Linked DNA regions of Saccharophagus degradans 2-40. The protein of the gene in region 1 interacts with the protein of each later gene in a pairwise test. Links are inferred from orthologs where the notes say so. Each region holds a gene or a part of one and is shown on either strand. Other genes may lie near its edges.

Region 1 (6,753 bases):
TAGGCTGTTCGAAATCGAGATAATTAAGATTCATGTTTTTAAACCTTGTTCCACACTCCGTAATTAGGCGGAGAATGAGTGTATTTTGACCAACTTTCGAAAAATAGTGCGCAAGTTTACCACCACCACACCAAGGCTAAAAGGTAAGTATGTTTTTTTGCGCCTATTGCCCAGCTAAATTAATGTTAAATAACACCGTTTTAGTAGGAAGGACTACTGGTTTTATACAGCAATTCCACGGCATCGTTACCGTACTGACCACGCAGATTCACTAATAGTTCTTCGCTCGGGCGAACCCGCCAATCGTCCCCCAACTTAAGCTCGACCGAGCTTGCAGACTTATGGTAAATAATAGTTACAGGGCAACCGCCATCGCTATATTGTTGCAGCGTATCTCTAAACTGGTTAGAGTAATTTTTAGGTAGTTTTTCTATGTGCCAATGCACTTTAATACCGGCTACATTCTGCTCGCGCGCTTCGCTCATATCAATTACGGAATCGGCGCGCATTTTAAGGCCGCCACTGTAATCATCGTTACTTACTTGGCCCTCAATCACTAGCAGCGCGTCTTTAATTAACTTGTCTTTATATTCGTTATAGGTATCGGCAAATACCGCTGTTTCTAGGCGTCCGGTGCGATCATCCAAAGTAACAAAGGCCATTTTATCGCCGCGCTTGGTTTTCATTACCCGAAACGCCACTACCAAACCTGCAACCTTTTGCTTGGCTCTATCTGGCTTTAAATTCACTATGCGATTAGAAACAAGGTGCTTAAGCTCTTCGTCGTATTCATCAATGGGGTGACCCGTGAGGTACAAGCCCAAGGTATCGCGCTCACCATTTAAACGCTCTTTTAAACTCCAGCGGCGCACATGAGTAAACTCGGAATAAGCATCACCACGCTCACTGGCTACAGGTACAACCTCACCAAATAGGTCGCTCATACCCGCGTTGGCATTGGCTGCACTCTGCTCAGCGGCTTTCACTGCTTCGGGTACTGCCGCCGCCATTACGGCGCGGTCGTAATCAACGTCTATGCCAGGCCCGAGGTTATCCAACGCACCACTGCGCACTAGCGCTTCTAGGGCGCGTTTGTTGATTTTCTTGCTATCCACTCGCGCACAAAAATCGAACAAATCTTTAAAGTCGCCACCATCTTTACGGGCCGCAATAATGGCCTCAACGGGCCCTTCTCCTAAGCCTTTAATGGCACCCAAACCGTATATGACGTTATTGTCGTCATCCACCGTAAATTGAAACTCGCCGCGGTTTACATCCGGCGGCAATAGGTTGAGTTTCATATTGCGGCATTCTTCGATAAAGGTTACAACCTTATCAGTTTTATCCATATCCGAAGACATGGTGGCAGCCATAAAGTGCGCAGGAAAATGCGCCTTCAACCAAGCGGTTTGGTAAGAAACTAACGCATAAGCTGCGGAGTGAGATTTGTTAAAACCGTAACCTGCGAACTTTTCCACCAAGTCGAAAATTTTGATGGCAAGTTCTGGGTCGATACCTTTAGACGCTGCGCCGTCTTGGAATGTAGAGCGCTGCTTCGCCATTTCTTCGGGTTTTTTCTTACCCATTGCACGGCGAAGCAAATCTGCGCCACCGAGCGAATAACCTGCCAGCTCCTGCGCAATTTGCATTACCTGTTCTTGGTAAACAATTACCCCATAGGTGGGCTCTAGAATAGGCTGTAGGCATTCATGCTGATATTTCGCATCTGGGTAGGCTACCTGCGCCCGCCCATGTTTACGGTTAATAAAGTCATCAACCATGCCCGACTGCAGCGGCCCAGGCCGGAAAAGCGCAACCAATGCGATCATTTCTTCGAGTGTATCGGGTTTTAAACGCGTAATAAGGTCTTTCATGCCGCGCGATTCCAGCTGGAACACCGCGGTGGTTTCTGCGCGCTTCAGCAGGGCAAATGTTTTAGCGTCATCCAGCGGAATTGCGGAAATATCTAACGGTGGGTCACCCAGCTTGGTGCGCTGGGCATCGATCATTTTTACTGCCCAATCGATGATAGTAAGTGTACGCAAACCCAGAAAGTCAAACTTAACGAGGCCCGCCTCCTCCACGTCGTTTTTATCAAACTGGGTAACAAGGCCCGATCCACTCTCATCACAATACAGCGGCGCAAAATCCACAAGACGCGTAGGCGCAATAACAACACCACCGGCGTGCTTACCTACGTTGCGGGTTATACCTTCTAGCTTAAGGGCCATATCCCAAATTTCTTGGCCATCACCGTCCATTGCCAAAAATTCTCGCAACGGCTCCTCTTGCTCGAAGGCTTTGGTAAGGGTCATACCTGGGTCTGGCGGAATCATCTTAGAAAGCTTGTCCGCCAAGCCGTAGGATTTACCTTGAACACGAGCAACGTCGCGCACCACAGCCTTCGCCGCCATGGTACCGAAGGTAATAATTTGCGATACCGCATCGCGCCCGTAGTTATCCGCCACATAGCTGATTACTTGGTCGCGTTTCTCCATACAGAAATCCACGTCGAAATCCGGCATGGATACCCGCTCTGGGTTGAGGAATCGCTCGAATAGCAAATCATATTGCAGCGGGTCTAAGTCGGTAATATCCAACACATAGGCCACAAGTGAACCCGCACCCGAACCACGACCGGGCCCTACAGGAATATTGTGATCCTTGGCCCATTGGATAAAGTCCATCACGATGAGGAAGTACCCGGGGAACCCCATCTGAATAATAATATCTAGCTCAAATTTCAAGCGGTTTAAATACGGCTGTTTTTTCGTCGCGTAATCCGGATCGTCTTCTTTTAGAATAGTTTTTAAACGCCGCTCCAAACCTTCGTAAGATATCTTTTCGAAAAAGGAGTTCTCGGTCATCCCTTCAGGAATGGGGTATTCAGGCAGGAAGTACGTGCCCAATTGAATTTCAATTGAGCAGCGCTTGGCAATTTCTACGGTGTTTTCAATGGCTTCGGGAATATCACTAAACAACTCCTGCATTTCTTCTGCAGTTTTTAAGTATTGTTGATCAGTGTATTTGCGCTCTCGACGAGGGTCATCCAATGCGCGCCCTTCACCAATACATACGCGCGCTTCGTGCACATCGAATAAATCTTGATCTAAAAATCGCACATCGTTAGTTGCTACTACCGGCAATTGATACTTTTCGGCCAACGCCATAGCTTTGTGCAAATAACGCTCTTCGTTTTCGCGCCCCGTGCGCTGTAATTCAATATAAAAGCGATTGGGGTATACATCTATCCAACGCTGCAGCGCTGCCTCTGCATCCACCTGCCGATTACCCACAAGCGCCTGACCAACCTCGCCAACACGCCCACCAGACAACGCAATAACACCCGCCGAAAACTTCTCCAACCACTCAAACTTAATATAGGGCTCACCGTGTTTCTGGCCCTTTTGGTAACTGAGTGAAATAAGCTCGGTAATATTGCGATAACCCTCGGGGTTCATCGCAAGTAGCGTAAAAATAGCTGGGTTGCTCTCTTCGTCCAACGGCTCCATGCGAAAATCACAACCGCAAATAGGCTTAACCCCCGCCCCTTGAGCCGCTTTGTAGAACTTAACCAAGCCAAAGAAATTGTGGAAATCCGTCACCGCAATTGCAGGCATCTGCGCCTGCGCAGCCCGCGCCACAAGCGGCTTTACCCGGATAATACTATCGACAAGGGAGAATTCTGTGCGGACACGGAGGTGGACGAATTGAGAGGACATAGAGAACCAAGCGCGTAACTAAAAGAATTGAGGTGCGGCGGCTATTCTAACGCATAACTTTGCTCTAGAGATAGCAGCCTTAAACAGCTCTCCGTGCCAATCCCTTACTAACTTCAAAGCTTTTGCATACCGAACTTTAAGATATTATCGAGCAGCTGGCGATTTGTTGGTAAATTGGTTAAATACTTATCTAAAGCCCCCTCCTGCTCTTTAAGTAACCGTCTTCCTAACGCGACGTTATCAGACTCTCTAGCGACGGCGTTTGGGGCCATCTCAAACCCCATCCCATACAAAATATATTGATAACTGGCCACAGGAAACAACTCTTCTCCTTGCATAAAGTCATAAACGTTAGGAGGACGAAACTGCCAAACAGATAACAGATACTTTAAACTATCAGGAATTGAATCTGCGCTTGCAGCATCTGCCCAATAGTCAGAACCTTTGCGCTCCGAAAACACATAGTGCAATTTAAGAAAATCGATAATTCGTTCCCACCGGTAAGCAAACACACGGTTAAACCGCTTTTCTACTTCTTGCAGGCTTTTTTTACAGAACGGCATCTCATCTCTGATCATATTTGCGGATAATTCGACAAGCGCTAATGCCGATGCCTCTAATGGTTCGATAAACCCAGCTGACATCCCTATTGCCACACAGTTTTTATGAAAAAACTTTTCTCTGTATCCCGCACAAAAATTAATTCTTCCTGTAGCCAACTGAGATGCATTTTTATCACCAATGGAACTTGCTAAATAAGCCCGAAACTCGTTCTCAGCTTCATCGTCGGTGATATGCGAACTTGAATAAACATATCCGCACCCTCGCCTCGAAGATAGTGCGATATCCCAGACCCACCCTGCAGATTGAGCCGTAGCGACTGTCGTCGAGCCAATATCATTACACTCATCAAAATATGGGACATGAGCTGTAATAGCCGAGTCGTTAAACGAATTTTTTTTCTTATCGATTAACTTTATTTCGTAATAGTTACCAATAAGTAAACCTGAAGTACCACTACAATCAATAAAGAAATCACCTTGAACATCCCCTGATGCTCTAGTACCTAGCGATTCTATATATCCATCTTCAGCACAATTCACTTCAACAACATGATCAGAAACATGTCGAACATTCAATTTTTTTACGCAGTGATTTTTAAGTAGCTCGGAAAATTTTCCTGCATCCAAGTGATAACCGTAATTAAATACTCCAGCGTATTCAGGCATAGTGTGAAGCTTTGGCCCTAGCCCACGATCAGCTACAACGGGTTGCGCAGAGAAAGTTGACGAAAAGGACCGTCGAGCAACCGTCTCGTCTTGCCAAACGGCATATAAATTCACTTTCCCCATTCCTACAGGCAAAGTGAAAGGATGATGATACGAGTCTTCAGGTACACCAGTCTTCCAACCAACAAACTTCGAACCTTGCTTAAAAGACGCGCTACAGCTATTAATAAACTCTGTTTCAGATATACCAATTCTTTGGAGAGTGGCTTTCATTGTGGGCCAAGTACCCTCACCAACTCCTATTGTTTTCACATCCGGTGACTCAATGACAGAGATCGATACCATTGAATCTTCATTCCCTTGAAATTCTGCGGCCAATATCGCGGCAGTAAGCCAGCCAGCAGAGCCTCCACCTAACACCACTATTTTTTTGATCATCATTTCACCTAGTGCTCACAAATAAGAACCAACAATTATTAGGTCGAGAATAAGCGCAGAAACCTACTCATACACAATAAATATATTGGCCGTTAACCTTCCTGTATCGACATCCCAACCAATATCCAATTCCGGTTTAACGACTGTTGAATGTAGAAGACTACCTGGGTAACTAACCAGTCTATCTGTGCGATAATCCACCTGATGATATAAATCGAACTCATCGTTTGCAGCTTTTATATACCCCTCCGAACCAAAGCCAGTAGATTTAGCAGACTGATTTATGGCATTCATATAAAGTGCTTTAGTCTCGACATCAATACTTTCCAAGTTTGTGGGCTCATGCCGAAAAAAACCAGTACCGCCATGATCACCCGTGGAAAGGTAGTGTAAAATAGCGAAAAAATATGGGTTAGTGCTGTCAAAATGAGGAACTTTTTGAAACGGCGTGAGAGATTTTTCTTCTTGCGTCAATAATGAGAAGCTAGCCTGTACTACATTAGTTTTTAGAGTTGGTGGTATTTTATAAGTTTGCCTTATAGCCCCATCCATTTTATCCAAAACGCCTAATACATATTCTCGTGGCAACTGCGCCCGCACACCAGGATACATCGTATTAGTATCGAACTCGAAATCTAAGGTTTTAGCAATTTGTCTTAATGCTGCACCACCGTCATTAGTCACGCTATCTAATAAAACAATAGGTGTAGAATTTAAGCCCATCGGAGTTATTACAGGCAAGCTTTCTTTATTAAATGAAAACTTAACACTTTCTATAGTGTTTTTTTTTCTTAAATCTAAACCTTCATCTTTGTATGGGCAATACTTTTTTAAGAAGTCCGAGTACAGAGGAAAAGCGTCAACACTTTGTTGAACACTAGTCAGGTTAGAAGACATAAATCGGTTTAACTCATCTCTTCCCATAAGATCAACAATTGGGTGATAGGATTTTGGGGAAACCCCCTGGCCGAGCATTACTTGCACCCACGAAGCCTCACCAAATAAATCTTTATCGTACTTATACAACCGACCAGTTTCATCGAACAAAGATAACCGATGTTGCAAGGTATCAGGTATTGCCATTTGCTTACAATGGCGCCAAAAGGGTGTATCCGTACGGTCTGTAACACGATAGTGCAAGACTATAAAGTCACGTATGTGCTCCAGCTCTTCCCGCGTTTGTCGGTTAAATTCATCCCTATCAGCTTGCTTAATCTCATCCTTAGGAAACAAAAGCATAAGCTTAACTATGCTCCTTTGGATCAAGTGAATACTTGTCGACTCCAATGGCTCTATAAATCCAGATGCCAATCCTAACGCCACACAATTTTTATTCCAATGCAACCTACGCGTTCCGGTGCGGA
Region 2 (4,199 bases), 1.1 Mb from region 1 along the record:
ATTGGCTCGTCGGCTTCGGGGACGTCTAATGGTTCAGCATCGAGCGAGTGCTCAGCAATATCAGCTTCTAGCTGCTCTTCTGGAGTTGATACGATAACAAGCTCAGATTCGGCTTCGTTTTTAGTATAAGCGCATCCTTGAAAGCCAATTAATACACCTAATAGTGCGACTAGCGGAGTGGTTCGCGCAAAAGTGCGAGAAAATAACGTAATTTGCATAATTTTATTGTTTACTCTTAGAACTTACGTGCCACACGCTGTTACGTATGCCATCGGGTTGGCTACTAGTCTTGGCCTTTTACGGCTTAATCGACCTTTCTCTTAGGTGGAAAGTGGCGTCAGTTTAAAGGGAAAGGCTAAAAAAGCAACCGAGAGGTTTGTGGCTTTCCGGTGGGGAAACTCGCTTTAAAATGAATCTTTCCAAAGTCTCAAATGCTTAAAAACATCTGCGGCCGTTAAGCCCTTGAGCCGCAAGTGGTTTTCGACAGCCTGCTGTATAGATAATTCCTTGTAACGCAAAAAAGGGTTTAAGGCTTTTTCTCGCTCAATGGTGGTTGGAATGCTCGGTAGATCGTTTTTACGCAAGCTGCGTACGCGTTGCTCATAGTCGATTAGCGCCTGTGATTGTGGCTCAACAGTACGTGCGAATTTAATGTTTGTGAGGGTATATTCGTGCGTGCAATAAACCTCTGTTTGGCTAGGTAGCGCGCTGATGGCATCTAGGCTGGTACGCAACTGCTCATGGGTGCCTTGAAGAATACGCCCACAACCGCATGAAAAGAGAGTGTCACCACAAAAGAGTTTAGGTGTGGTAAGGGGTAGTAAGTAGGATAGGTGCTCAGGCATATGGCCTGGTGTAGCAATAACTTGCAGGGAGGGCACATCGACGCCCTTACATAGCTCAATCCGGTCGCCATCTTCAACTGGATGGGTAACATCCTGTATAACGCTTGGGCCATAAACTACTGGTTCTTCGTCACGCCAAAGTTGAAGATTGGCACAAAGCTCTGCAATACCCGTTACGTGATCCCAGTGGCTATGGGTGATAATTATCGACGCAATAGTCAGCTCGTGCTGCGTAATGTACTCGATAACTTCACTTGCACTGCCTGGGTCCACCACAACTACACTGTTTTGCGAGGTGTGGCGCATTACCCACACATAGTTACCTTGGTATATGGGAATAGGGTGTACGCTTACAGGGCTACCTAATTGCATGTTCATCCGCAGGTAAGAAATTGATTGAATAATGGTATGATGACCTAAAATTGCTCTGCCACCAACTCGCGCTAGCTGTATATGTAGGTGCAGCGGTGCGTCTCAAACTAGAGCGGGGCAGAAATCTATATGGCGCGTGGGAGGCCAATATGAGCTTTTCGATAAAAAACTGCATAGGCAGTTTTGCGGACACTTTGCGCAACCGCTGGCAAATTCAACCTCTGCAAAATACCATGCTCGATTTGCATGAGTGGTTCAAGGGGCCTTATGGTGTGGCCTTGCTCGATGCGCAAAAACAGACCATTGAGCACGAGTTGGGCGGCTATTTTGGGTACCACTTAATGCAGCTTAGCGTGCTACCCGAGCACAAGTTTTACGATTCCAGCAGAATAAACCACCGTTTTTCATTAAGCCCTTTAGCCAATGAACATGCCGAGAATGCACAAGCCTGCGCAGATATGGAAAGCCTGCCACTGCCCGATGAGTGTATTGATGTGTGTATATTGCACCACACCCTAGATTTTGCAGCTAACCCCCAGCAGGTGCTAAAAGAGGCCGCACGTGTAACCGTGCCTAGGGGTTACATCATTTTAATGGGGTTTAACCCTACTAGCGTGTCTGGCTGTATTAAGCCATTTGCGCATTTTGCGGGTAAAACGCCTATTTGGAAGCGCCAAAGCTTAAGGGTTAGAAGGTTAAAAGATTGGTTGGCGTTTTTAGACTTTTCAACGCTAGATGTTAAATACGGTGCATACAGCGTACCCATAAACAACGAAAAATACTTACGTAATACACGGCTAATAGAGCGCAGTTTTGCTAAAACGAATCTGCCACTAGGGGGCACATATTGTATCTTTGCACGCAAAGATAAGGTTGGACTCACACCCATAAAACCAGCGTGGGATAAAACAACTAAGGGATTAATGGATGTGGTGCCCTTGCCTAAACGAGCTATTAATCCTGGCATGCGTCGGCACAGCGCAGATGTGCTCCCTATGCGGCGCCGTACCATCGCACCAAAATACTTTCCTTAAGGTTTTGCAGTTAACATAGTGCTTTACGAGCAAGCTTTATGTTATTGATATTTAAAAACATTTTTATATTTTCTTTGAAAGGCATTGTGAATGAGACAGATAGTTCTCGATACCGAGACAACGGGCCTAGAGCCAAGCCAAGGCCACCGAATTATTGAGATAGGGTGTGTTGAGCTAATAAATCGAAAGCTTACGGGCCGTCATTATCACCAGTACATTAAACCTGAACGGGAAATTGATGAAGGCGCAATTGAAGTTCACGGCATTACCAACGAATTTCTAGCAGACAAACCGGTTTTTAAAGATATAGCCGATGAGTTTATGGCGTTTGTTGATGGTGCAGAACTAGTCATTCACAACGCACCGTTCGATGTGGGCTTTCTAAATCACGAATTTAACCTTCTAGGGCGTGGCAGCACAGTTATAAACGACCGCTGTTCTATTCTCGATACGCTCGCACTAGCAAGAAACAAGCACCCTGGGCAAAAGAACAACCTGGATGCCCTGTGTAAGCGTTACGGCGCAGATAACTCCGCACGAGACCTTCACGGCGCTTTGCTCGATGCTGAAATTCTAGCCGATGTTTACCTGTTAATGACCGGTGGGCAAACCAACCTTGCCCTAGGTGGTGCGGGTTCGTCTAGTGGCATGGACGACGGTGGTGAAGAGCTTGTACGTGTAAGTGCCGATCGCAAACCGCTCCCCATTATAAGAGCGTCTGCAGAAGAGCTGGCTTTACACGAGAAAAAGTTGGCTGAAATAGACAAGGCTTCAGGCGGCGAATGCCTCTGGCTCAAGCAGTCATAAGAATTAGAGTTTAGCCTGTAACGTAAAACGCCGAGCATTCCTCGGCGTTTTACTATGAGCGTACAAGTAAGACTCTTAGTAGAAGAGTATTACAGACCCAAGGCCAACCGCACCAAGAACGATTGTGTAGGGCAGCGCCATTATTACCATTTTGCCGTACGAAAGGCGAATAAGCGGGGCAAGAGCAGAAGTGAGCAGGAATAAAAATGCTGCTTGGCCGTTTGGTGTCGCCACGCTAGGTAGGTTGGTGCCGGCATTAATTGCTACAGCAAGTACATCAAAATGCTCACGAGAAATAGTACCCGCATCGAATGCCGCTTTTACTTCGTTAATGTACACGGTAGCAACAAACACATTATCACTAATCATAGATAACACGCCGTTAGCCACAAAGAACATAGGAGCCTGGGCACCTTGTTCCATGGCTAAAACGTAATCAATAACCGGTGTAAACAAATGCTGGTCGTGGATAACAGCCACAACTGCGAAAAACACCACTAGCAGCGCGGTAAAGGGCAGCGCTTCTTCAAAAGCGTGACCAATGCGGTGTTCATCGGTAATGCCGTTAAAGGCGGTTAGCAGAACAATAATAAGCAAACCAATAAGGCCAACTTCCGCTAGGTGCAAGGCTAATGCAAATACAAGCACTACTGCGACAACCGCTTGTACAAGTAATTGCGCCTTATCGCCAAACCCGCGCTTTGCCGTTTCCTTTTTATCAAAATCGACCAATATTTGGCGCACGCTATCGGGTAATTTGGCTCCGTAGCCGCAGATACCTGTCTTTTCTAGTATTGCGCAGGTGAGCAAACCACCAATTAAAGCAGGCACAGAAATAGGTGCCATAACCAAGTAGAACTCAATGAAGTTCCAGCCAGCAATTTCTGCAATAAGCAAGTTTTGAGGCTCGCCAACTAAGGTAGCAACGCCACCTAGGGCGGTACCTACTGCACCGTGCATAATAAGGCTGCGCAAAAAGCTGCGGAAAGTATCTAAATCTTCGCGGTGCAAATCGTGCACATTATCATCTGCGGAGTGGTCGTGGTCGTTACCGTGCCCACTACCTGAGGCAAAGCGATGGTAAACCGCGTAAAAACCTACAGCCACAGCGATGAGTACGGCAGTTACTGTTAGCGCATCT

The links. Proteins that work in one complex are often made in the same cells at the same time.
Region 2: the proteins of dnaE (region 1) and dnaQ interact in binary tests that used the Escherichia coli proteins (3 or more experiments, as listed by UniProt). The link is inferred for Saccharophagus degradans 2-40 from one-to-one orthologs.

The regions. Positions count from the first base shown.
Region 1 is NC_007912.1:1,425,169-1,431,921, reverse strand. Bases 1-4,039 are described here. They hold dnaE (DNA polymerase III subunit alpha), read right to left. Parts: upstream 3,723-4,039; coding sequence 201-3,722; downstream 1-200. Other genes in these bases: SDE_RS05810 (tryptophan halogenase family protein), read right to left, coding at 3,836-4,039; SDE_RS05820 (acetyl-CoA carboxylase carboxyltransferase subunit alpha), read right to left, coding at 1-34. Outside these bases: more of SDE_RS05810, read right to left, coding at 4,040-5,389; SDE_RS05805 (DUF6445 family protein), read right to left, coding at 5,453-6,753. UniProt on the Escherichia coli protein: DNA polymerase III is a complex, multichain enzyme responsible for most of the replicative synthesis in bacteria. This DNA polymerase also exhibits 3' to 5' exonuclease activity. The alpha chain is the DNA polymerase catalytic subunit.
Region 2 is NC_007912.1:2,544,484-2,548,682, reverse strand. Bases 1,357-4,199 are described here. They hold dnaQ (DNA polymerase III subunit epsilon), read left to right. Parts: upstream 1,357-2,341; coding sequence 2,342-3,058; downstream 3,059-4,199. Other genes in these bases: nhaB (sodium/proton antiporter NhaB), read right to left, coding at 3,134-4,199; SDE_RS10615 (class I SAM-dependent methyltransferase), read left to right, coding at 1,367-2,251. Outside these bases: SDE_RS10625 (lytic transglycosylase), read right to left, coding at 1-218; gloB (hydroxyacylglutathione hydrolase), read right to left, coding at 405-1,217. UniProt on the Escherichia coli protein: DNA polymerase III is a complex, multichain enzyme responsible for most of the replicative synthesis in bacteria. The epsilon subunit contain the editing function and is a proofreading 3'-5' exonuclease.